DNA from 3 places in the Kocuria sp. CPCC 205258 genome. Region 3 is predicted to be linked to each of the others. Evidence: riboswitches for the same ligand, from Rfam matches in the RefSeq annotation. Region 3 holds a riboswitch; each other region holds the start of a gene.
The links. Region 3 has a riboswitch for S-adenosylmethionine ahead of RF644_RS01625 (cobalamin-independent methionine synthase II family protein). Riboswitches for the same ligand answer to the same signal wherever they lie in the genome.
Positions count from the first base shown of each region.

Region 1: linked by a shared signal. The riboswitch ahead of RF644_RS14500 (bifunctional o-acetylhomoserine/o-acetylserine sulfhydrylase) and the one ahead of RF644_RS01625 (cobalamin-independent methionine synthase II family protein) in region 3 are both predicted to bind S-adenosylmethionine.
Region 2: linked by a shared signal. The riboswitch ahead of RF644_RS10900 (hypothetical protein) and the one ahead of RF644_RS01625 (cobalamin-independent methionine synthase II family protein) in region 3 are both predicted to bind S-adenosylmethionine.

Region 1 is NZ_JAVKPS010000009.1:9,991-16,779, forward strand. Features, by position in the region: gene RF644_RS14500 (bifunctional o-acetylhomoserine/o-acetylserine sulfhydrylase) at 1-851, opposite strand, end outside; SAM riboswitch class IV at 928-1,043, opposite strand; gene RF644_RS14505 (VOC family protein) at 1,186-1,824, shown strand; gene RF644_RS14510 (CPBP family intramembrane glutamic endopeptidase) at 1,848-2,627, opposite strand; gene RF644_RS14515 (S9 family peptidase) at 2,740-4,911, shown strand; gene RF644_RS14520 (NAD(P)/FAD-dependent oxidoreductase) at 5,019-6,131, opposite strand; gene gatB (Asp-tRNA(Asn)/Glu-tRNA(Gln) amidotransferase subunit GatB) at 6,355-6,789, opposite strand, start outside.
Region 2 is NZ_JAVKPS010000005.1:181,294-188,082, reverse strand. Features, by position in the region: gene betT (choline BCCT transporter BetT) at 1-1,852, opposite strand, end outside; gene RF644_RS10930 (TetR/AcrR family transcriptional regulator) at 2,030-2,560, shown strand; gene RF644_RS10925 (multidrug efflux SMR transporter) at 2,564-2,911, shown strand; gene RF644_RS10920 (multidrug efflux SMR transporter) at 2,911-3,234, shown strand; gene RF644_RS10915 (cold-shock protein) at 3,457-3,663, shown strand; gene RF644_RS10910 (hypothetical protein) at 3,771-3,959, shown strand; gene RF644_RS10905 (hypothetical protein) at 4,062-4,358, opposite strand; SAM riboswitch class IV at 4,776-4,901, shown strand; gene RF644_RS10900 (hypothetical protein) at 4,915-5,142, shown strand; gene RF644_RS10895 (PIN domain-containing protein) at 5,154-5,537, shown strand; gene RF644_RS10890 (glycosyltransferase family 1 protein) at 5,541-6,716, opposite strand.
Region 3 is NZ_JAVKPS010000001.1:348,701-355,489, reverse strand. Features, by position in the region: gene RF644_RS01635 (MFS transporter) at 135-1,529, opposite strand; gene RF644_RS01630 (cobalamin-independent methionine synthase II family protein) at 1,778-2,995, opposite strand; gene RF644_RS01625 (cobalamin-independent methionine synthase II family protein) at 3,035-4,237, opposite strand; SAM riboswitch class I at 4,251-4,354, opposite strand; gene RF644_RS01620 (3-hydroxybutyrate dehydrogenase) at 4,547-5,311, shown strand; gene RF644_RS01615 (IclR family transcriptional regulator) at 5,415-6,194, opposite strand; gene RF644_RS01610 (CoA transferase subunit A) at 6,337-6,789, shown strand, end outside.

The DNA.
Region 1 (6,789 bases), on a different contig from region 3:
GGCCCCTCAGCGCCCAGGGCCTCGGCGTAGACGAGGCCGCCGTAGGACTCGTCCGGCTGGTTGAAGCCGGGGAAGCGGTCCGGGTAGCGGCCGTAGTCGAAGGCCCCGGAGTCCACGATCACTCCGCCGATGGCCGTGCCGTGCCCGCCGAGGAACTTGGTGGCCGAGTGCACCACGACGTCCGCGCCCCAGCGCAGGGGCTGGACGAGGTAGGGGGTCGCCACGGTGTTGTCCACGATGAGCGGGACCTCGTGGTCGTGGGCGATCCCGGAGACCGTCTCAATGTCGAGGACGTCGTTGCGCGGGTTCGGGATCGTCTCGGCGAAGAAGGCCTTGGTGTTGGGCCGGACCGCCCGCCGCCACGCCTCGGGATCGTCGGGGTCGGAGACGAAGGTGGTCTCGATGCCGAGCTTGGGCAGCGTGAACTTGAAGAGGTTGTAGGTCCCGCCGTACAGGCTGGGGCTGGCCACGAGGTGGTCGCCCGCGCCGGCGACGTTGAGCACGGCGAACGTCGTCGCCGACTGCCCCGCGCTGAGCATGAGGGCGCCCACGCCGCCCTCCAGGGCGGCGATCCGGTTCTCCACGACCTCCGTGGTCGGGTTGCCGATCCGCGTGTAGATCGGGCCGAGCTCGGCGAGCGCGAAGCGGTCGGCGGCGGCCTGGGCGTCGGGGAAGACGAAGGACGTGGTCTGGTGGATCGGCAGGGCGCGCGAGCCGGTGACCGGGTCGGGGCTCTGTCCCGCGTGGATCTGCCGGGTCTCGAAGGCCCAGCCCCCGGGGTTCTCGGGGGTGGGGCGCTCGGCCGCGTCGGTGCGGGCGGCGGAGGCGTCGGTGCTGGGGAGATCGGACATGCCGTGGGACTCCTTGTGGATCTCAGGGGTCCCGTCCCGGCCGAGGCGGTGCGGCCGGGAACGGCCGGGCGCCGGGGACCCGCGCTTGCTCGCTCGCCGGTCGCGAGGAGCCTGGTCTTCACCCAGGGCACCCCACCGCGGTGGAGGGTTGCCGGCCAGCTAGCTGGGGCTTGGACGCTGGCGCTCATGACCTGGACAGCATTCTCCGGATCAGGCCCGCACGGCGTCAAGCCGGGGCTCGGCGTGACGCCCCCGCAGGGGTGTCGCCCGCACGGCGCCTGGCGCGTCGCGGACCGATTTGGAGACGAAACTCACAGGGTGCCACGATGTGCCCATGAGAGTCGACCACGTGTCCTACGCCTGCCGCCCGGAGGGCCTGGAGGCCACCACCGAGCGCATCGCCGACCAGCTCGGGATCGAACCGGTCAAGGGCGGGGTGCACCCCCGTTTCGGCACCCGCAACATGATCCTGCCGCTCACGAACCACCAGTACGTGGAGGTCGTCGAGGTCCTCCAGCACCCGGCGGCGGAGAAGGCGCCCTTCGGCCAGGCCGTGCGCGCGCGGTCCGCCGCCGGCGGCGGCTGGCTGGGCTGGGTCGTGGAGGTCGAGGACCTCGCCCCCTTCGAGCAGCGCCTGGGGCGCCGCTCCGTGCCCGGCCACCGGGTGTTCCCGGACGGCCGGTGCCTGGAGTGGCACCAGATCGGCGTCAAGGGCCTGATCGCCGATCCGCAGCTGCCGTTCATGATCCACTTCGACTCCGCCCCGGAGATGCACCCGTCCCAGGCGCGGATCACGGACGTCGGGCTCGCAGGGATGACCATCGCCGGTGCCCCGGAGCGGGTCGCCGAGTGGCTGGGCGCTCCCGTCGAGACCGCCCTCGAGGACCTCGAGGTCGACTGGCGCTATCCGGACGGCACCCCCGGGGTGCTCTCCGTCACGTTCAGCACCCCGGACGGCGCCGTCACCATCTGAGGCCGGGCACCGCGGGGCGGGGCTCAGCCCAGCAGCCGGGCGGCCCCGAGGAAGCCGACGGCGTCCAGCAGGAAGTGCGCGACGACGAGGGGCATCACCCGGCCGGTGCGCCGGTAGAGCTCCGCGAAGACGAGGCCCATCACCACGTTGCCGAGGAAGGGCCCGATCCCCTGGTAGAGGTGGTAGCTGCCGCGGAACAGGGCCGTGACCACCAGCACCACGGGCCAGCTCCACCCGATGCGGGTCAGCCGGTCGGTCAGGAACGCGACCACCACGACCTCCTCGACCAGGGCGTGGCGCACGGCCGAGAGCAGCAGCACGGGCACCGTCCACCAGTGCGCGGCGAGCCCGGACGTGGTCACCTCCGCGGTGACACCCAGGGCCCGGCCGGCGCCGTAGAGCGCCAGCGTGCCCAGGCCCATGAGCAGGAAGAGCACGGTGCCGAGGCCCAGGTCCGGGAGGGGCATCCGGGCGTCGAGGCCGATCCGCCGGCGGACCGTGCCCAGCGCGCCGGCGGAGCCGGCGAGCAGGTAGAGCGCGAGCAGCACCGGCACCAGGTCCAGGGCGATCCCGGTGAGCTGGCGCAGCAGGTCGATGAGGGGCTGCGGGCTCAGCGGCGGGTTCATCGTGGCCTGCGCCTCGGACAGCGGTCCGCGCGCCAGGTGCTCGGCGAGGGACAGCACCGCCCAGAGGGCCGAGGCGCCCAGGGACACCCCGAGCACCAGGAGCACCTGCAGCCACAGATCGGCGCGGGTGGAGCCGAAGGCGGGCGGTCGCGGGGCGAGGTGGGCAGGGGTGCTCATGCGGCCATTCTGGCACCGGCCCGCCGGCCGCCCCGCGCACCCCGCGCCGGGCGCCCCCGGGCCCGACCGGACCGCCCTCCCCACCCGGGACGTCTTCCCTAGGATGGGGACCATGACTGTCCTTCCCCCGCAGATCCGCCAGCAGCCCGTCGAGCGCGCCTTCCACGGCCACGTGTTCTCCGACCCGTACGAGTGGATGCGGGACAAGGACTCCCCCGAGGTGCTGGCCCACCTCACCGCGGAGAACGAGTACGCGGAGTCCGCCACCGCCCACCTCACGGGCCTGCGGGAGGCGATCTTCGGGGAGATCAAGGACCGCACCCAGGAGACCGACCTGTCCGTGCCCAGCCGGCGCGGCGCCTGGTGGTACTTCGCCCGCACCGTGGAGGGCGGCGCGCACCAGGTGTTCTGCCGGGTCCCGGCCGTGACCACCGGCGACGTGCTGGCGGACTGGACCCCGCCTGTCGTCGAGCCCGGCACCCCCATGGCCGGGGAGCAGGTGCTCCTCGACGCCAACGCGGAGGCCGCGAAGCACGAGTTCTACTCCCTGGGCAGCTTCGACGTCTCCGAGGACGGGGAGCTGCTGGCTTGGGCCGAGGACGTCACCGGCGACGAGCGCTTCACCCTGCGGGTCCGGGACCTCACCACGGGGGCGCTGCTCGCCGACGAGATCCCCGGGACGTTCTACGGGTCCTTCCTCACCCCGGACGCGCGCGCCGTGTACTACACGGTGGTGGACGAGTCCTGGCGCCCCCACCAGCTGCGCCGGCACGAGCTGGGCACCCCGGTGGCCGAGGACGTCCTCGTCCACGAGGAGGCCGACCCCGGCCTGTGGCTCGGGGCGGGCCTGTCCGCGGACCGGCGCTGGATCGTGGTGGAGGCCATGTGCTCCGAGTTCTCGGAGCAGCTCATCCAGCCGGTCGCGGACCCGGCCGCGCCGCTGCGGGTGGTGCTGCCCCGCACCGACCGGGTGCTCTACGAGGCGGAGCCCCTGCTGCTGGACGGGCGGGAGCAGATCCTGCTGACCCACGACCACGAGGCCCCGAACTCCCGGATCTCCCTCATGGACCCGGCCGACCTCGGCCGCCCGGTCGCGGAGGTGGTCCTGCGCGACGTCGTGCCGGCCTCGGACACCGTCCGCGTCAACGGCTGCGCCGTGACGGCCACCCACCTGGTGGTCTCCGTCCGGGCGGACACCACGCTGCGGGTCCGGCTGCTCCCGCTCGCCGGCCTGGGCACGGCCGCCCAGGCCGCCCCCGTGGAACCGGCCTTCGCCGAGGAGCTCTACACCGCGAGCGTCTCCGCCGCGGAGCACGACGCCCCCGTGGTGCGCCTGTCCTACACGTCCTTCACGACGCCCCCGCGCGTCTACGACCTCTTCGTGGCGGGCGCCACCGGGGACGACGGCGCACTGCCCGCCGAGCCGCTGCTGCGGCGCGAGGCCACGGTGCTCGGCGGCTACGACCCCGCCGACTACGCGGTGGAGCGGGACTGGGCCACCGCGGCGGACGGGACCCGCATCCCCGTCTCCCTGGTCCGCCGCGCCGACCTCGACCCCTCCGTGCCGGCACCGGTGCTGCAGTACGCCTACGGCTCCTACGAGCACAGCACCGACCCCGCGTTCTCGGTCTCCCGGCTGTCCCTGCTGGACCGCGGCGTGGTCTGGGCCGTGGCCCACGTGCGCGGCGGCGGGGAGCTGGGGCGGACCTGGTACGAGCACGGCAAGAAGCTGCACAAGACGAACACGTTCACCGACTACGTGGCGGTCACCGAGCACCTCGCCGCCCGGCCGGACGTCGACGAGCGGCGCATCCTGGTGATGGGGGGCTCCGCCGGCGGCCTGCTGGTGGGCGCGGTGCTCAACCTCGCCCCGGAGCGGTACTGCGGCGCGCTGGCGGCGGTGCCGTTCGTGGACCCGCTGACCTCCATCCTCGACCCGTCCCTGCCGCTCACGGCCCTCGAGTGGGAGGAGTGGGGCAACCCCATCGAGGACGCGCACGTCTACGGGTACATGCGCGACTACTCGCCCTACGAGAACGTTCGGCCGCTCCCCTACCCCCCGGTCCTCGCGGTCACGAGCCTCAACGACACCCGGGTGCTCTACGTGGAGCCCGCCAAGTGGGTCGCCGCGCTGCGGGGGGCCTCGACCTCCGGCGAGCCGGTGCTGCTGCGCTGCGAGATGGCCGGGGGCCACGGCGGCGCCTCGGGGCGGTACTCGCAGTGGAAGGACACGGCCTGGGAGTACGCCTGGGTGCTGGACCGGATGGGCCTCGCCGGCGCCTGAGCCGGGCCGGCGGGTTTCGCGCGCGACCTGCCCCCGCCGGGCCCCCGCGGCCGAGCGGCACGGCGCCCGACGGCACGGGACCCGCCGCGCCGCACCCCCCCGGTGGCTCAGCGCCGGAAGCGGCCCGGGTCCAGGGCGGCGGCCGTGTCCCGGGAGCACCACGGGCCCACCGTCCCTTCCAGGAGCACGTCCGCGGCCGCCCGGGCCATGGCCGTGCTCGTCTGGAACCCGTAGCCGGACTGCCCGGCGAGCCAGACCAGCCCCGGGACCGCCGGGTCGGTCCCGCACACGGGCACGCCGTCCGGGGACTCGGTGCGCAGACCGGTCCAGGCCCGCTCGATCCCCGTGGCGCCGAGGGAGGTCACGGTGTTGAGCCGCCCCAGCAGGTCCTCGACGTCCTCGAGCACCGGCTGCGCGTCGCAGGGCTCGCTCGGCACGGCCTCGGACGGGGAGACGAGCGCGCCGTCCCCGGCCCGCCGGTAGTACCAGCCGGAGTCCGCGGCGACGACCATGGGGTGGTCCGGGGCCAGCGGCTTCGCGAGCCGCACGAGGGCCGCGGTGCGCCGCAACGGGCGCAGGCCCAGCGGGGCCGCGCCGAACAGGCCCGCCACCTCGTCCGCCCAGGCGCCCGCGGCGACGACGACCTGCCGGGCCCGGATCCGGTCCCCGCCGGCCGCGACCCGCCAGCCGGCGCCGTCCGGCTCGGCCGCGGTCACCGCGGCGCCGGTGAGCAGCCGGGCGCCCGCCGCCGCGGCCCGGTCGCGGTGCCAGGCCACGAGCGCGGCGGCGTCGGTGCGCACGGAGGTGCTGTCGAGGCGGCCGGCCTCGACCGCGTCCGCCGGGGAGCAGGCCAGCTCGGGGCACAGCTCCACGAGCTCCGCCCGGGACAGCGGCCGCGTCCCCGGGGCGGCCTCGGCGCGCAGCCGGGCCTCGGTCCCGACGAGCACCATGCGGCTGGGCCAGGCCAGGGGCCGCGGCGGGGCCGGGTGCGGGTCGAGCAGCCGGGCCACGGTCGCCCCGGTCAGCTCCCGGACGGGGGCCGGGCCGTAGCTGGGGATCAGCTGCTCGGCCGAGCGCCCGGAGGTGTGGTGGGCCAGGGCGGGCTCGGTCTCCGCGAGCACGATCCCGGCGCCGCTCCCCCGCCGCTCGGCCAGTTCCGAGGCCAGGGACAGTCCGGCGATGCCGCCGCCGATGATGAGCACGTCGCACGCAGGGTCCATGCGCCCATGCTCGCACGCCGCGCAGCGAGGGGTCGCGTCCGGACCCCGCCGCTCAGCGAGGGGTCGCTACCGGACACCGCCGCGCGGCGAGGGGTCACGTCTGGACCCCGCCGCGCGGCGAGGGGTCGCGTCCTGCCGGAATCCGTTGAAGATTCCCACAGGAGGCGACCCCTCGGTGTTCCGGGCCGGCGCGCGCGGTCCTGCGCGGGCGCGCGGGCGGCGGTCAGCCCTGCACGCCGAGCTTCTCCAGGATCAGCTCGCGCACCCGGCCCGCGTCGGCCTGGCCGCGGGTGGCCTTCATGACGGGGCCGATGAGGGCGCCGACGGCCTGGACCTTGCCGGCCTGCACCTTCGCCACGACGTCGGGCATCTGCGCCATGGCGTCGTCGATCGCCGCGGTCAGCACCGAGTCGTCGGAGACCACGGCCAGGCCGCGCCGCTCCACGACCTCCGCGGGCGAGCCCTCGCCCTCCAGGACGTGGGCGAGAACCTTCTTGGCGAGCTTGTCGTTGATCTTCCCGGCGTCGATGAGCCCGTTGAGCTCGACGACGTGCTGTGGGGTGACGCCGAGCTCGGCGATCTCCACCTCCCGCTGGTTGGCCAGCCGGGCGATCTCGCCCATCCACCACTTGCGGGCCGCGGCCGGGGCGGCGCCGGC
Region 2 (6,789 bases), on a different contig from region 3:
CCACCGGATAGATCTGGTAGCAGAAGTCCCGGTCCTCGCCCATCCGCACGGTCAGCGTGTGCTCGGACAGGTCCTGGTAGCCGACCACCGAGCTGGTGAGCCCGGCGTCGAGGCCCTGGGCCCGGAACTCCTCGACGACCTCCGCGAGGGCGGGGACGAGCGCCTCGTCCTCGTAGCGGCGCACGGCCTTAGGGCCCGGGAACGAGCCGGTCCGGGAGAGCCGCCGGCGCCAGTGGCTGTCCGGGCCGGGGATGCGGGACGCGGCCGCGGAGCGGCGGGTGGAGCTGCGTCCCTCGCGCTGGGAGCGCTCGGCGCGCAGGGCCTTCCAGAACCCGATCATGACCAGGTACATCACGATCGAGAAGGGCAGGCCGATGATCAGCGTGGCGGCCTGCAGGGTCGGCACCCCGCCCACCAGCAGCATCGCCAGGGTCAGCAGCCCGGTGGCGGCGGCCCAGAAGATGCGCAGCCACTTGGGCCCGTCCTGGGTGGGGTCCTGGATCGTCGAGGTGAACGTCGACATCACGAGCGCGCCCGAGTCGGCGCTCGTGACGTAGAACAGCAGCCCGGCCAGCGAGGCGAGCGCGATGAGCACCGGCGCGCCCGGGTACTGCTCGAGCAGCGAGTAGAACGCCCGCTCGGGGGTGTTCATGGCGGCCTGGCCGAAGGCGTCGTCGCCGCCCGTGACGATCGCCAGGGCGCTGTTGCCGAAGACCGAGACCAGGATGAGGATGAACAGGAACGGCACGGTCAGGGTCGCGATCACGAACTCGCGCAGGGTACGGCCCCGGGAGATCCGCGCCAGGAACAGGCCGACGAACGGCGCCCAGGCGATCCACCAGGCCCAGAAGAAGAGGGTCCACCCCGCCATCCACTCCGCCGCACCGGTGTAGGCGAACGTCTCCATGGTCATCCCCGGCAGCGAGGAGACGTAGTCGCCGAGGTTCTGCACCGTGGCGTCGAGCAGGAACGAGGTCCGGCCGGCCACGAGCACCCAGACGATCAGCGCCACGGCCATGAGCACGTTGAGCTCGGAGAGCCTGCGGATGCCCTTGTCCACGCCCGAGACGCACGAGGCGGTGGCCATCACCACGGCCACGACGATCAGCCCGATCTGCGCCGCGGTCCCCTCCTCGATCCCGAAGAGCAGGTAGAGGCCGTAGTTGAGCTGCACCACGCCGATGCCCAGCGAGGTCGCCACGCCGAAGATCGTGCCCAGCAGCGCCGCGATGTCCACGACGTCCCCCGTGCGCCCCTGCACCCGCCTGCCGATCAGCGGGTAGAGGGCCGAGCGGATGCTCAGGGGCATGTTCCACCGGTAGGCGAAGTAGCCGAAGGCCATGCCCATCAGCGCGTACATCGCCCAGCCCGTGACGCCGTAGTGGAACAGCGTCCACACCACGGCCATGCGGGTGGCCTCGGCCGTCCCGCCCTCCCCGGCGGGCGGGCCGTAGTACTGGGTGACGGGCTCGGCCACGGAGAAGAACAGCAGGTCGATGCCGATGCCGGCGGCGAAGAGCATCGCGGTCCAGGTGAACAGGTTGTACTGCGGCTTCGAGTGGTCGGGGCCCATCTTGATGGTCCCCTCCCGGGAGAACGCCACGACCAGGACGAAGACCGTCACCACCGTGGCCGTCAGGACGTAGAACCAGCCCATGTTGGTCGCGATCCAGCCGACCACGGCGTTGATCACCGCGGAGGCCTGGTCGGGGGCGAGGATCGCCCACAGGGAGAACAGGATGATGGTCACGCCCGAGCCGGCGAACACGACCCAGTTCACCGTCGGTCGGGGGCGCTGGGCGCCGTTGGGGGCCTCGCTCTTGGACGTGCTGTCGTGCACGGCAGTGGTCATGGGACGGGTCCTCCTGTGGAGAGTGGTCCAGGGCGGGGTGCACCCGGTGACCGGACCTGCACGGACCGGGCGGGGCGGGACGTCGTCGTCGTGTAGTGGGCCCGTGCCGTGCTGGACAGCACATCGGCCGTGCGCAACATCGTGACACCTTCCTTCCGGTTGGTAAAGTTCTTTTTCATGAGCACCTCCTCCCGCGAGCGCATCCTCGACGGCGCCCTCGAGCTGATCCGGGGCGGCGGTACGGTCTCCCTGGCGTCGGCCGCGCGGCAGGCGGGTCTGACCAAGCCCGGGGTGATGTACCACTTCCCCACCAAGGAGGCGCTGATGCTCGCCCTGGTGGACCGGGTGATGGACGGCTGGGACGCGCAGATGGCCCGCCGCCTGCCCGGCCCGCCGGAGCAGGTGCCCGCGGCGGAGCGGCTGCGCGCCTACCTCGACTGGTGCCTGTCCGGGGAGGTCGACGAGACCGACCTCGTGATGCTCACCGACCAGCGGCTGCGCGCCACGCTCAAGGAGCGCTGGGTCGCGCGGGTGGAGCCGTGGGTGGACCTGCCCGAGGACCTGCCCGCCGAGCGCCGGAGCCGGCTGCTGGCCGTGCGGCTGCTCGCCGACGGCGTGTGGTTCGCCGACGCCGCGGGCGTCTTCGCCCCCGACCCGCAGGAGCGGGCCCGGGTCAGGGCGGTCGCCGACGAGCTCCTGGAGGGCTGAGCCGTGCTGCGCAGGCTGCTGCTGCTCGCCGCCGTGCTCGCCGAGGTGGCGGCCACGCTGTCGCTGAAGGCGGCTCTGGACGAGCCCGCCTGGTACGTGCTCGTCGTCACCGGCTACCTCGCCGCGTTCACCCTCCTGGCGGCCGTGCTGCGCCGCGGCACGCCGGTGGGGGTCGCCTACGGCGTGTGGGCCGCCCTCGGGGTGATGCTCACCGCCCTGGCGGCGGCCGTGGTCTACGGTGAGCGGCTGGGCCCGGCCGTGCTGGCCGGGATCGTGCTGGTCGTGGCCGGCGTGCTGTGCGTGGAGCTCGGCTCCCGCCGCCCCGCCCGCGAGACCGAGGAGGCAGCCTGATGGCCTGGCTCTTCCTCAGTGTCTCGATCCTCACCGAGGTCGCCGGGACCCTGTCCCTGCGGATGGCCGCCGGGGGCCGCCGCCGCTGGTACGCCGCCGTGACCGTCGGCTACCTGGTGGCGTTCACCTGCCTGAGCCTCGTCCTGGCCGAGGGCATGGCGCTGGGCGTCGCCTACGGCATCTGGTCGGCCTCCGGCGTGGCGCTGACGGCGCTGGCCGGCCGGGTCCTGTTCCGCGAGCCGTTCACCTGGGTGACGGCGGCCGGGGTGGCTCTCATCGCCGGCGGAGTGCTCCTCATCGAGCTCGGCGCCCCGCCGGTCTGAGCGGTCCCCGGCGCCGGGCCGGGTCCGCCGCACCGCCCCGGGTGGTGCGGCGCCGGATCTCGTGTAGAGTAGTCCGCAGTTGTTGAGGTTCGTTTTTGTCTTTCAAGCAGTTCGGCCCACTCGGGTGCAGCAGTTTTTCTGAGAAGACGTTTTCCATGCATCACAACTGTTTTGTTTCTCGAACGTCGGGAAACGTTCATCTCATGAAGGATCAGGTCTCCCATGACTACCGGTATCGTCAAGTGGTTCAACGCTGACAAGGGCTTCGGCTTCATCACCCCCGAGGACGGCTCCAAGGACGTCTTCGCCCACTTCTCCGCGATCAACTCGAACGGCTTCCGCTCGCTGAACGAGAACGACCGCGTCGAGTTCGAGACCCAGGACGGCCCCAAGGGCCCCCAGGCTGCGAACATCAACGTCATCTCCTAAGGATCTTCCGCGGGCTCCGGCCCGTTGATCCTCCAGAACCGTCGTCGGGCTGCGCCCGGCGGCGGTTCTGTCGTCGTACCCGCCGAGCAGCACCGGGAGGAAGCGCCGTGACCGTTCCCGATCCGCTCCCCGCCGCGGAGGAGCCGGAGGACCCCTTCGTGGTGAACCGGGTCTCCGACGCCGAGCTGGACGTCTCCGTGCCGTTCGAGGTCGAGGCCTCCGAGTGGACATTCGACGGCTCCGCCGACGAGGCCGGCGGCGGGTGGGGCTTGGCGGGGGACTACGGCCTCGAGTGAGCACCCCGCGGGTCCCACCGGCGCTCCGGACGTCACCGTCCTCCGGCACGACGGAGGCCGCAGCCCGACGGGCTGCGGCCTCCGTGCGCTCCTGTCCGCCGGCTATGCCGACATCGGGAGGGACGAGGGGTGGAGCTTGAAGAACGGGTGCCGTCCGGTCGCCGCGAGGGCTCCGGGAACGAGGAGCTGGCGGTACTTGGCGCACCATTGCGCCGTACCCTCCGTGTGCTCCGCCGCGGCGGCCAGGTCGTCGGCCTCGGGGCTCAGGTACTCCTGCACGTCCCCGTCGGTCGACGTGAGACGGACGAGGTGCAGATCGGGGAGGGCGGTGACGGTCACGTCGATCCACTCCTCGCGCTGGTCGGTGGTGATGGCTGTTCTTTCTTCGGACATGGTCATGTTTTCTCCTGACGTTCTTGCAGGCATCCGATGGCGTTGCCCGCCGCTTCGTCATCCGATCCACCCGGGAACATCGGGTTGGCGCGCAGCGGGTCGGAGCCCCTCCACGGTTCCGCCGGGGATCGTCGATCTCCGGCCGAGGGCGTGGACGCCGCATCTCGAGAAGCAGGTTCAGGCTACCCCGCGGCACCGACACCACGACAAGCGAGTCGTGAGTTGTGTCACTGAAACGTAATGCGCGGGGTCGTCGCCTGCGCCGTCCCCGGTCCTACGGGACCCATTCCAGCGCAACGATGTGTCGTCGAGATGTCCGGGCGGTGACACCCCGGGGAAGGCCTGTGCACAGGAGGGGGGCACCGGATCCGGCCGGGGCGCCGCACCGGACACGGTTCGGCCGATGTGGTTCAATGGGGAGAGCTTCAAGAGACCCGGTCGGCAAGCTCCGACTTGACCGGGCACCAACCCCATGTTCACGGGTGGTTCGGATGACGAAGCGGCTCGCATCGCCGCAGCAGCGGTACCCGGTGCGAGCAAGAGCGCACGAAGGATCCCGGTCATGTCCGACCCCCGCCACTCGGCCGCCCGCACGGGCGCGTATCCCCAGCCCTCCCTCGCCGTCCCGGCCACCGGGGACGGAGCCCGCCGCGGCCCCGCGCCGAGCGTCCCGGCGATCAGCGTCTCCGCCATGAGCGTCGAGGACTACGCCCGCGTGGTGCAGGTCCGCACCGAGTTCGTGGACTTCCTGCTGGCTCCGGCCCGCGGGGAGCTCGCCGCCGCGGCCTGAGGCCCGCCGCCGTGGACCTCCTCCTGGACCGTTCCGTGCTGCTGGGGGTGCGCACCCCGGAGCGCTGCCCCGAGCTGGCCGAGGCCCTGCGCCGGCACGGACACCGGCGGCTGTTCCTGCCCGCCACGGTGCTCGGGGAGCTGCTCGCCGAGCGGCCCGACGAGACGCTGTGGGCGGAGCAGCTCGAGCTGCGCTTCCCGGGCCGGGTGCTCCCCGCGGACGCCGCCGTGGCCCGGGCGTGGGGAGCGCTGGCCGCGACGGGGGCGGCCGACCCGCTCGCCGGGCTCACCGCGGCCACGGCCCTGGTGCACGGGCTGACCGTGCTGACCGCGGAGCCGGAGCGGTACGCCGGCACCGGGGCGCCCGTGCTGGACGCGTCCCCCGCCCGCCGGTAGCCCTCAGACGGCCCGGCGGTGCCGCCGGCCCCGCCCCTGCCCCTGGGCCGAGAGCGCCACGGCGCGCTCGTAGTGCTCGAGCAGCTGCCCGACCAGCACGTCCCACGTCCGGCCCTGGACCGCCGCGTGCGCCGCGACGCCGAACGCGGCCCGCTTCGCCTCGTCGCCCAGGAGATCCGCCACGTGCCCGCGCAGCGCCCCGAGGTCGCCCGGGGGATAGAGCCAGCCGGTGCGGGACCGGTCCACGAGGTCGAGGGGCCCACCCCGGCCGGTCGCGACCACCGGCACCCCCGAGGCCATGGCCTCCTGGATCGTCTGGCAGAACGTCTCGAACTCGCCGGGGTGGACGAACACGTCGAAGGACGCCATGATGCGCGCCAGGTCGGCGCCGCTGCGGCGCCCGGTGAAGTGGGCCTGCGGGAGCCGGCGGCGCAGGGCGTCCTCCTCCGGGCCCGAGCCCACGACCACCAGACGGGTGCCGGGCAGGTCCGCGACCGCGGAGAGGTCCTCGACCTGCTTCTCCGGGGCGATCCGGCCCACGTAGCCGACGATCCGCCGGCCGCCGCCGACCTCCTCCCGCCACCGCTCGTCCCGGTGCCGGGGGGAGAAGCGGGTGGTGTCCACCCCGCGCCGCCACAGGTGCACGTCCTGGACGCCGTGCTCGGTGAGCTGCCGGACCGCCGCGGTGGACGGCGCGAGCGTGAGCGTGGCGAGGTTGTGCATGGAGCGCACGTGCCCCCACAGGAGCTGCTCGAGGAACGGGGCCCCGTACTTGGCCGCGTAGCCGGGCACGTCGGTCTGGTAGACCGCCACGCACGGCACCCCGAGCTGCTGGGCCGCCAGGATCGCCCGGCGGCCCAGCACGAACGGGGAGGCCACGTGGACCACGTCCGGCCGGAAGCGCTCCAGCTGCCGCCGCACCCGGGCCACGGTCCCGCCGGCCACCCGCACGGCGGGGTAGCCGGTGAGCGGAACGGCGGGCAGCCGGTGCACCGGCACCCCGTCGAGGTCCTCGACGACCTGCTCCGCCGGGCGCCCCAGCGGCGCGGGGTCGTAGGAGGGCGCCACGACCACGACGTCATGCCCGCCGGCGACCAGCTGCTCGACGACCCGCAGCACCGAGTGGGTGACTCCGTTGAGGTGGGGGAGGAACTGCTCGGCGACCACGGCGACTCTCATGCTCCCGAGCCTGCCGGGGCCCGGCGACCGGACGGCAAGCGGGGCGTGGCCCGCCGGTGAAGGCGCCGTGAAG
Region 3 (6,789 bases):
AGGGGTCCTTTCGGCGTGGCTCCGGTGGGAGCCCCGGGGTGGGAGCGGGGTGTGCTCGGGGTGCCCGCACGAGCGGAGCCGCCCGCCCGCACCCGTGGGTGCCGGCGGGCGGCTCGGTCCTGACCGGGCGGCGCTCAGTCGCGCTGCTTCTCGGCGGGCTGGGAGGCCGCGAGGATCTCGGCGGCCTCGGGGTGCTCGGCGACGTAGTCCTCGTGCACCTCCTCGACGTGCAGGTCGATCTCCTGGATGTCCTTCGGCACCATCGAGACGGCGATGAAGGAGACGATCGCGATGCCGGCGATGTAGACGCCGATGGTCCAGGACATCCCGGTCTCGTTGAGCAGCAGCTGCGCGATCATCGGGGCGAACGCGCCGCCGATGATGGAGCCGAACGCGTAGCCGATCGAGACGCCCGAGTAGCGCACGCGGGCCGGGAACATCTCGGCGTAGAGCGCCGACTGCGGGCCGTAGGACGGGCCGAGGCCCACGGTGAGGATCACGATCGCCAGGGCGAACAGCGGCAGGGACGCGGTGTCCAGCAGGAACCACATGGGCACGGCCCACAGGATGATGATGGCGTAGCCGATCTGGAAGGTGCGCACGCGCCCGATCCGGTCCGAGATCCAGCCGCCGAACATCGTGAAGACGAGCCAGCCCACGCCGCCGATCAGGGAGGCGATGAGGGTCTGCGAGCGCGGCATGCCCAGCACGTTGGAGCCGTAGGAGGCGAAGAACGCGATCACGAGGTAGCCGGCGGCGTTGTTGGCGGCGAAGATCAGGGCCGCGAGGGTGACCGGCTTCTTGTGGTGCTTGAACAGCTGGCCCAGGGGCGCGGAGGACTCCTTCTTGCGCAGCTGCATCTCCTTGAAGACCGGGGACTCGTCGACGGTCTTGCGGATCAGGTAGCCGACCACGATCAGCACCACGGAGGACAGAAACGGGACGCGCCAGCCCCACGCCTGGAAGTCCTCGGGGGACATCATCGAGGTGAGGGCGAACATGAAGGACGTGGCGAGCAGCATGCCCAGCGGCACGCCGATCTGCGGGTAGGCGCCGAAGAGCCCGCGCTTGTTCCGCGGGGCGTGCTCGACGGACATCAGGGCCGCGCCGCCCCATTCGCCGCCGGCCGAGAAGCCCTGCATGATGCGCAGGAGCACCAGGAAGATCGGGGCCCAGATCCCGATCGTCGCGTAGGTGGGGAGCAGACCGATCAGCATCGTCGCGGCGCCCATGCCCACCAGGGTGATGACCAGGACGATCTTGCGGCCGTACTTGTCGCCGAGGTGGCCGGCGACCACCGCGCCGAGCGGGCGGAACAGGAAGCTGATGCCCAGGGAGGCCCATGCGGCGACCTGGGTCAGGCCCATCGGCTCGAAGAAGAGGGGCGCCAGGACGAAGGCCGCGGCCTGGGCGTAGATGAAGAAGTCGTACCACTCGATGGTGGTGCCCACGAGGGTGCCGGCGAGGACCTTGCGCTCCTCGCGCGACATCTCGTGCCGCCCGGCCGGGGCGGAGGATGGGTGCGCCATGGGATCTCCAGGGAATCGGGGACGGCGACGTCCGCGGCGGAACCGAACGCATCATGACCGAACGTTCGGTATTGCATGGTGATACTACGGGCGGAAGTGACACCTGTCACCCTCCGTCCGGAATAATCAAACCATGTATCACCAATGTGACACAGGCCACCGCGCGGAGGAAAGCCGCCGGGCCCGGTCCTCGCGGGAGGACCGGGCCCGGCGGCGCGGCAGGGGCGTCGGGGACGCCGGGGCGCGGCTCAGCGGTAGAGCCGCTCCGTGGCCAGGCGCGCGCCCTCCACGAGGGACTCGAGCTTGGCCCAGGCGATCTGCGGGTGCAGGCGCCCGCCCAGACCGCAGTCGGTCGACGCGACGACGTTCTCGCGGCCCACGACCGAGGCGAACTGCTCGATCCGGTCGGCCACCAGCTCCGGGTGCTCCACCACGTTCGTCGAGTGGGAGACCACGCCCGGGATGAGCACGCGGCCCTCGGGCAGCGCGTGGTCCTTCCAGACCTTCCACTCGTGGGCGTGCCGGGCGGAGGCGCCCTCGAAGGTGTAGCCGCCGGCGTTGACGGTCAGCATCAGGTCCACGAGGTGCTTCAGCTCGAGGTCCGTGGTGTGCGGGCCGTGCCAGGAGCCCCAGCACAGGTGGAAGCGGACCTGCTCCTCGGGGATCCCCCGCAGCGCGTGGTTGAGCGCCTCGACGCGCAGCCGCGTGAACGCCAGGTAGTCCTCGACCGTGGGCTCGGGGTTGATCTGGTCCCAGGACTCCGCGATGGACGGGTCGTCGATCTGCACGGTCAGCCCGGCGTCCGTGATCGCCAGGTACTCCTCGCGCATCGCGTCGGCGCACGCGTAGACGAGCTCCTCGTCGGTCCTGTAGTACTCGTTCGTCACGCGCGCGGCGGAGCCGGGGGACAGGGCGGCCACGAACCCGGTCTGCGCCCCGGTGGCCGCCATGGCCGCCCGGAGGTTGCGGACGTCCGAGGCCACGGCCTCCTGTCCCGTGTAGGTCAGCGGCCCGGTGATCTTGGGCTGCGTGGTCGAGGAGCGCCCGGTGAGGATGCCCGACGCCGGGTCCTCGTACGCCTCCCGGAAGCGCTCGCGGTCCCGGCGGTCCGGGAAGCTCGTGAGCACGATGTGGCCGGGCGAGGAGCGCCTCTTCTCCGTGGACGCCCACCGGTCCTCGTCGGTCGGGGTGAGCCCGCCGAGACGGGAGAAGGAGTAGTTCCACCACGCGCCGTAGTCGACCGCGCTGGACATCGTGTGCCCGTACTCGCCGTCGTTGACGACGTCCACGCCGATCTCGCGCTGCCGGCGCACCACGTCCTCGACGCCCACGGCGAGCTCGTCGGTGAGCTGCTCGAACGTGATGGCGCCCTCGGCGTGCCGCTGGTTGGCCTCCAGCAGCCGCGGGGTCCGCGGCAGGGAGCCCACGTGGGTGGTCTGCACGTGGTCGGTGTTCTGCATGGTCATGCGTGTCCTCCTGAGGTCTGCGGGAAGGTCGGGGGCCGGTCAGGACCAGAGCCGGCGGGAGGCGAGCTCGGCCCCGCGGGCGAGGGTCTCGAGCTTCGCCGCGGCGATCTGCGGGTGGATCCGCCCGCCCAGGCCGCAGTCGGTCGAGGCGATGACGTTCTCGCGGCCCACCTGGCGGGCGAAGCGCTCGATCCGGTCGGCCACCAGCTCCGGGTGCTCCACCACGTTGGTGGCGTGGGAGACGATCCCCGGGATGATGACCTTGCCCTCGGGCAGCTCGTGGTCCTGCCAGACCTTCCACTCGTGCTCGTGCCGGGCGTTGGCGGCCTCGAAGCTGTAGCCGCCGGCCCTGATGGAGAGCATGAGCTCCACCAGGTGCTCGAACCCGAGGTCCGTGGTGTGCGGGCCGTGCCAGGAGCCCCAGCACAGGTGGAAGCGGACCTGCTCCTCCGGGATGCCCTCGAGGGCGTAGTTGAGGGCCTCGACCCGCTTGCGGGTGAACGCGAGGTAGTCCTCCACGCCGGGCTCGGGGTTGACCTGGTCCCAGTTCTCCGCGATGGACGGGTCGTCGATCTGCACGATCAGCCCGGCGTCGGTGATCGCCCGGTACTCCTCGCGCATCACCTCGGCGCACGCGGTGAGGACCTCGTCCTCGTCCGCGTAGTGGGTGTTCTCCAGCCGGGCGCACGAGCCCGGGGACAGGGCGGCGAGGTAGCCCTCGCTCGCGCCCGTGGCCTGCAGCCCGGCCTTGAGGTTGCGGATGTCCGCCTCCAGCGCCGCGTGGCCCGTGTACTCCAGCTTCCCGGTGATCTTCGGGAACGGCGCCTGCTTGCCCGTGGTGATGCCCGAGGAGGGGTCCGTGTACGCCTCGTGGAACAGCCGGCGGTCCCGGCGGTCCCCGAAGCTCGTCAGGACCACCCTGCCCGGCGAGGAGCGCTGCGGCTCCTGCTCCCACAGGTCCACGTCGCCGGGGGTCAGGCCCGAGATCCGGGCGAAGATGTAGTGCCACCACGCGCCGTAGTCGACCTCCGCGGCCATGACGTGGCCGTACTCGCCGTCGTTGACCACGTCGATCCCGAGCTCGGCCTGCCGGCGGACCACGTCGACCACCGAGTCCTGCAGGAGCCGGTCGTACTCCGCCTCCGGGACGGCCCCCTTCGCCCGGTTGGCCTCGAGCAGCGCCGGGGTGCGCGGGAGGGACCCGGCGTGGGTCGTGCGGATGCGGTCGGCGCTTCGCAGCATGGGTCGTGCGTCCTTTCCATCGGTCCTGGCGGTAGCACCGGAGGCGGGACGGGGATGCCGTCGCCCGGGTTGCTGCGGCGTCGTCGAGCCAGATCTCTCGGCCGCTCTGGATGGTGACCCTGTCATCCAAGCGCACCCGTGCGCGCTGCGCCATTCGGCGCCCGGATGACGGACATGACGCCGTGTGACGCGACCCGGCGCGCACTCCCGGGCGGAGCTGTCCTTCGCGAACATGGCCTGGATCACATACCGTGGCGGTGATCCGTGCCCCTCACCCCGCGGGCACGACGGACCAGAGGAAGGACCCCCATGTCCCAGACGCCCCAGCAGCAGGACCTCGAGGGCCGCACGGCGCTCGTCACCGGTGGCGCGAGCGGCATCGGCCTGGCCGCAGCCCGGGCCCTCGCCGGCTCCGGCGCGCACGTGGTCGTGGCCGACGTCGACGAGGCCGGGGCGCAGCGCGTTGCGGACGAGCTCGGCGGCCGCGCGTGGGCGGTCGACCTGCTCGACACCGCGGCGCTCGCCGAGCTGAGCCTCGAGGTCGACGTGCTGGTCAACAACGCCGGCATCCAGAAGGTCGCACCCCTCCAGGAGTTCGACCCCGCGGACTTCCACCGGATCCTGGTGCTGATGCTGGAGTCTCCGTTCCTGCTGGTGCGCGCCGCGCTGCCGCAGATGTACGAGCGCGGCTGGGGGCGCGTCATCAACGTCTCCTCCGTGCACGGGCTGCGGGCGTCCCCCTACAAGAGCGCCTACGTCTCGGCGAAGCACGGCCTGGAGGGGCTGTCCAAGACCGTCGCGGTGGAGGGCGCGGCCCACGGGGTGACGAGCAACTGCATCAACCCCGGCTACGTGCGCACCCCGCTCGTCGAGAAGCAGATCGCCGACCAGGCGAGGGTGCACGGGATCCCCGAGTCCGAGGTGGTGGAGCGCATCATGCTCGGCGAGACGCCGATCAAGAAGCTCGTGGACCCGGAGGACGTCGGCAGCCTGGTCGCGTGGCTGGCCGGACCGCACGCGTCCATGGTCACCGGGGCCTCCTACACGATGGACGGCGGCTGGACGGCGCGCTGAGCCCGCCCCGGGCCGCGGTGGCGCACTGCGGCGCCGCGTCCGGACCGCCCGGCGGCCCGGACTGACCTGGTGGTCCGGACGGTCCGCTGCCGGTCCGGGCCGCTCAGCGGTGACCCAGCTCCCGGGAGAGCCGGTGGGCCTCCGTGAGCAGGGCCCGGCCCAGGAGCTGCCGGCGCTCGCCGCTGAACCGGGGCTCGATGCCCGTGAGGCTCAGTGCGTAGACCGGCGCGCCCGTCGCGTCGAAGACCGCGGCGGCCATGCCCCAGCTGCCCTCGACGATCAGCCCCGGGTTCACGGCGAAGCCCTCCCGCCGGACGTCCGCGAGCAGCTCCCGGATCAGCTCGGGCGTGTGCAGTGGGCCCCACTCGGCGCGGGCCCCGGCCGTGGCCGCGAGGACCCGGTCCACCTCCGCGTCCGGGAGGTGGGCCAGGACCGCCAGCCCCGCCGATGCCACGCCGAGCGGCAGCCGCAGCCCCTCGTAGAGGACGTGGGAGCGGATGGGGAAGGCGCCCTCCACGCGTGCCAGGCAGACCGTCTCCAGCCCCCGGCGGACCGAGAGGAACGCGCTCTCGCCGGTGGCCTCCGCGAGCCGGCGCAGCGAGGGCCCGGCCAGCTCCCGGATCGGATAGCGGTGGGCCGCCACCGCGCCCAGCACGTACAGCTCGGGGCCCAGCTGCCAGGCCCCGGTCCCGGCGTCGCGGTCCACGAGGCCCTCCTCGGCCAGCCCTGTGAGCAGCCGGTGCACGGTGGGGCGGGTCAGCCCGGTCTCGACGGCGAGCTCCGCCACCGTGCTGCCCCGTTCCCGCCCCGCGACGGCCCGCAGCAGCTGCCCCACCCGGTGGACCACCTGGGTCCCCTGGCCTGTCGTCCGCCCCTGTCCCATGACTCCACTATATGGACAGCCGGGGGACGAATGGCCGGATGCTGAGGAGAAGCGCCGTCATCCCGCCGGAGCTGTTGACCGGCATGTGGAGGCTCCCTAGATTGAGTGCTGGGTCACAGTCGGACGAGAGGAAGGGACAAGGGTGTCCAAGGTCAGAGACAACGCCGCCGAGCTGCTGGCGGAGAGCCTGCGGGACGGCATGACGCTCGCCGTGGGCGGGTTCGGGCTGAGCGGGATCCCCCGGGATCTCATCGACGCGGTGCGGGACTCCGGGGTCACGGACCTCACGGTGGTCTCCAACAACATGGGCGTGGACGGCAAGGGCCTCGGGGTCCTGCTCGAGAACCGCCAGGTGAAGAAGGTCCTCGCCTCCTACGTGGGCGAGAACAAGCTGTTCGCCCAGCAGTACCTGGACGGCGAGCTCGAGGTCGAGTTCAACCCCCAGGGCACCCTCGCCGAGCGGCTCCGGGCCGGCGGCGCGGGCATCCCCGCCTTCTACACGAAGACCGGGGTCGGCACCCTCGTGGCAGAGGGCAAGCCGCACGCCGAGTTCGACGGCGAGACCTACGTGCAAGAGCGCGGCATCGTCGCCGAC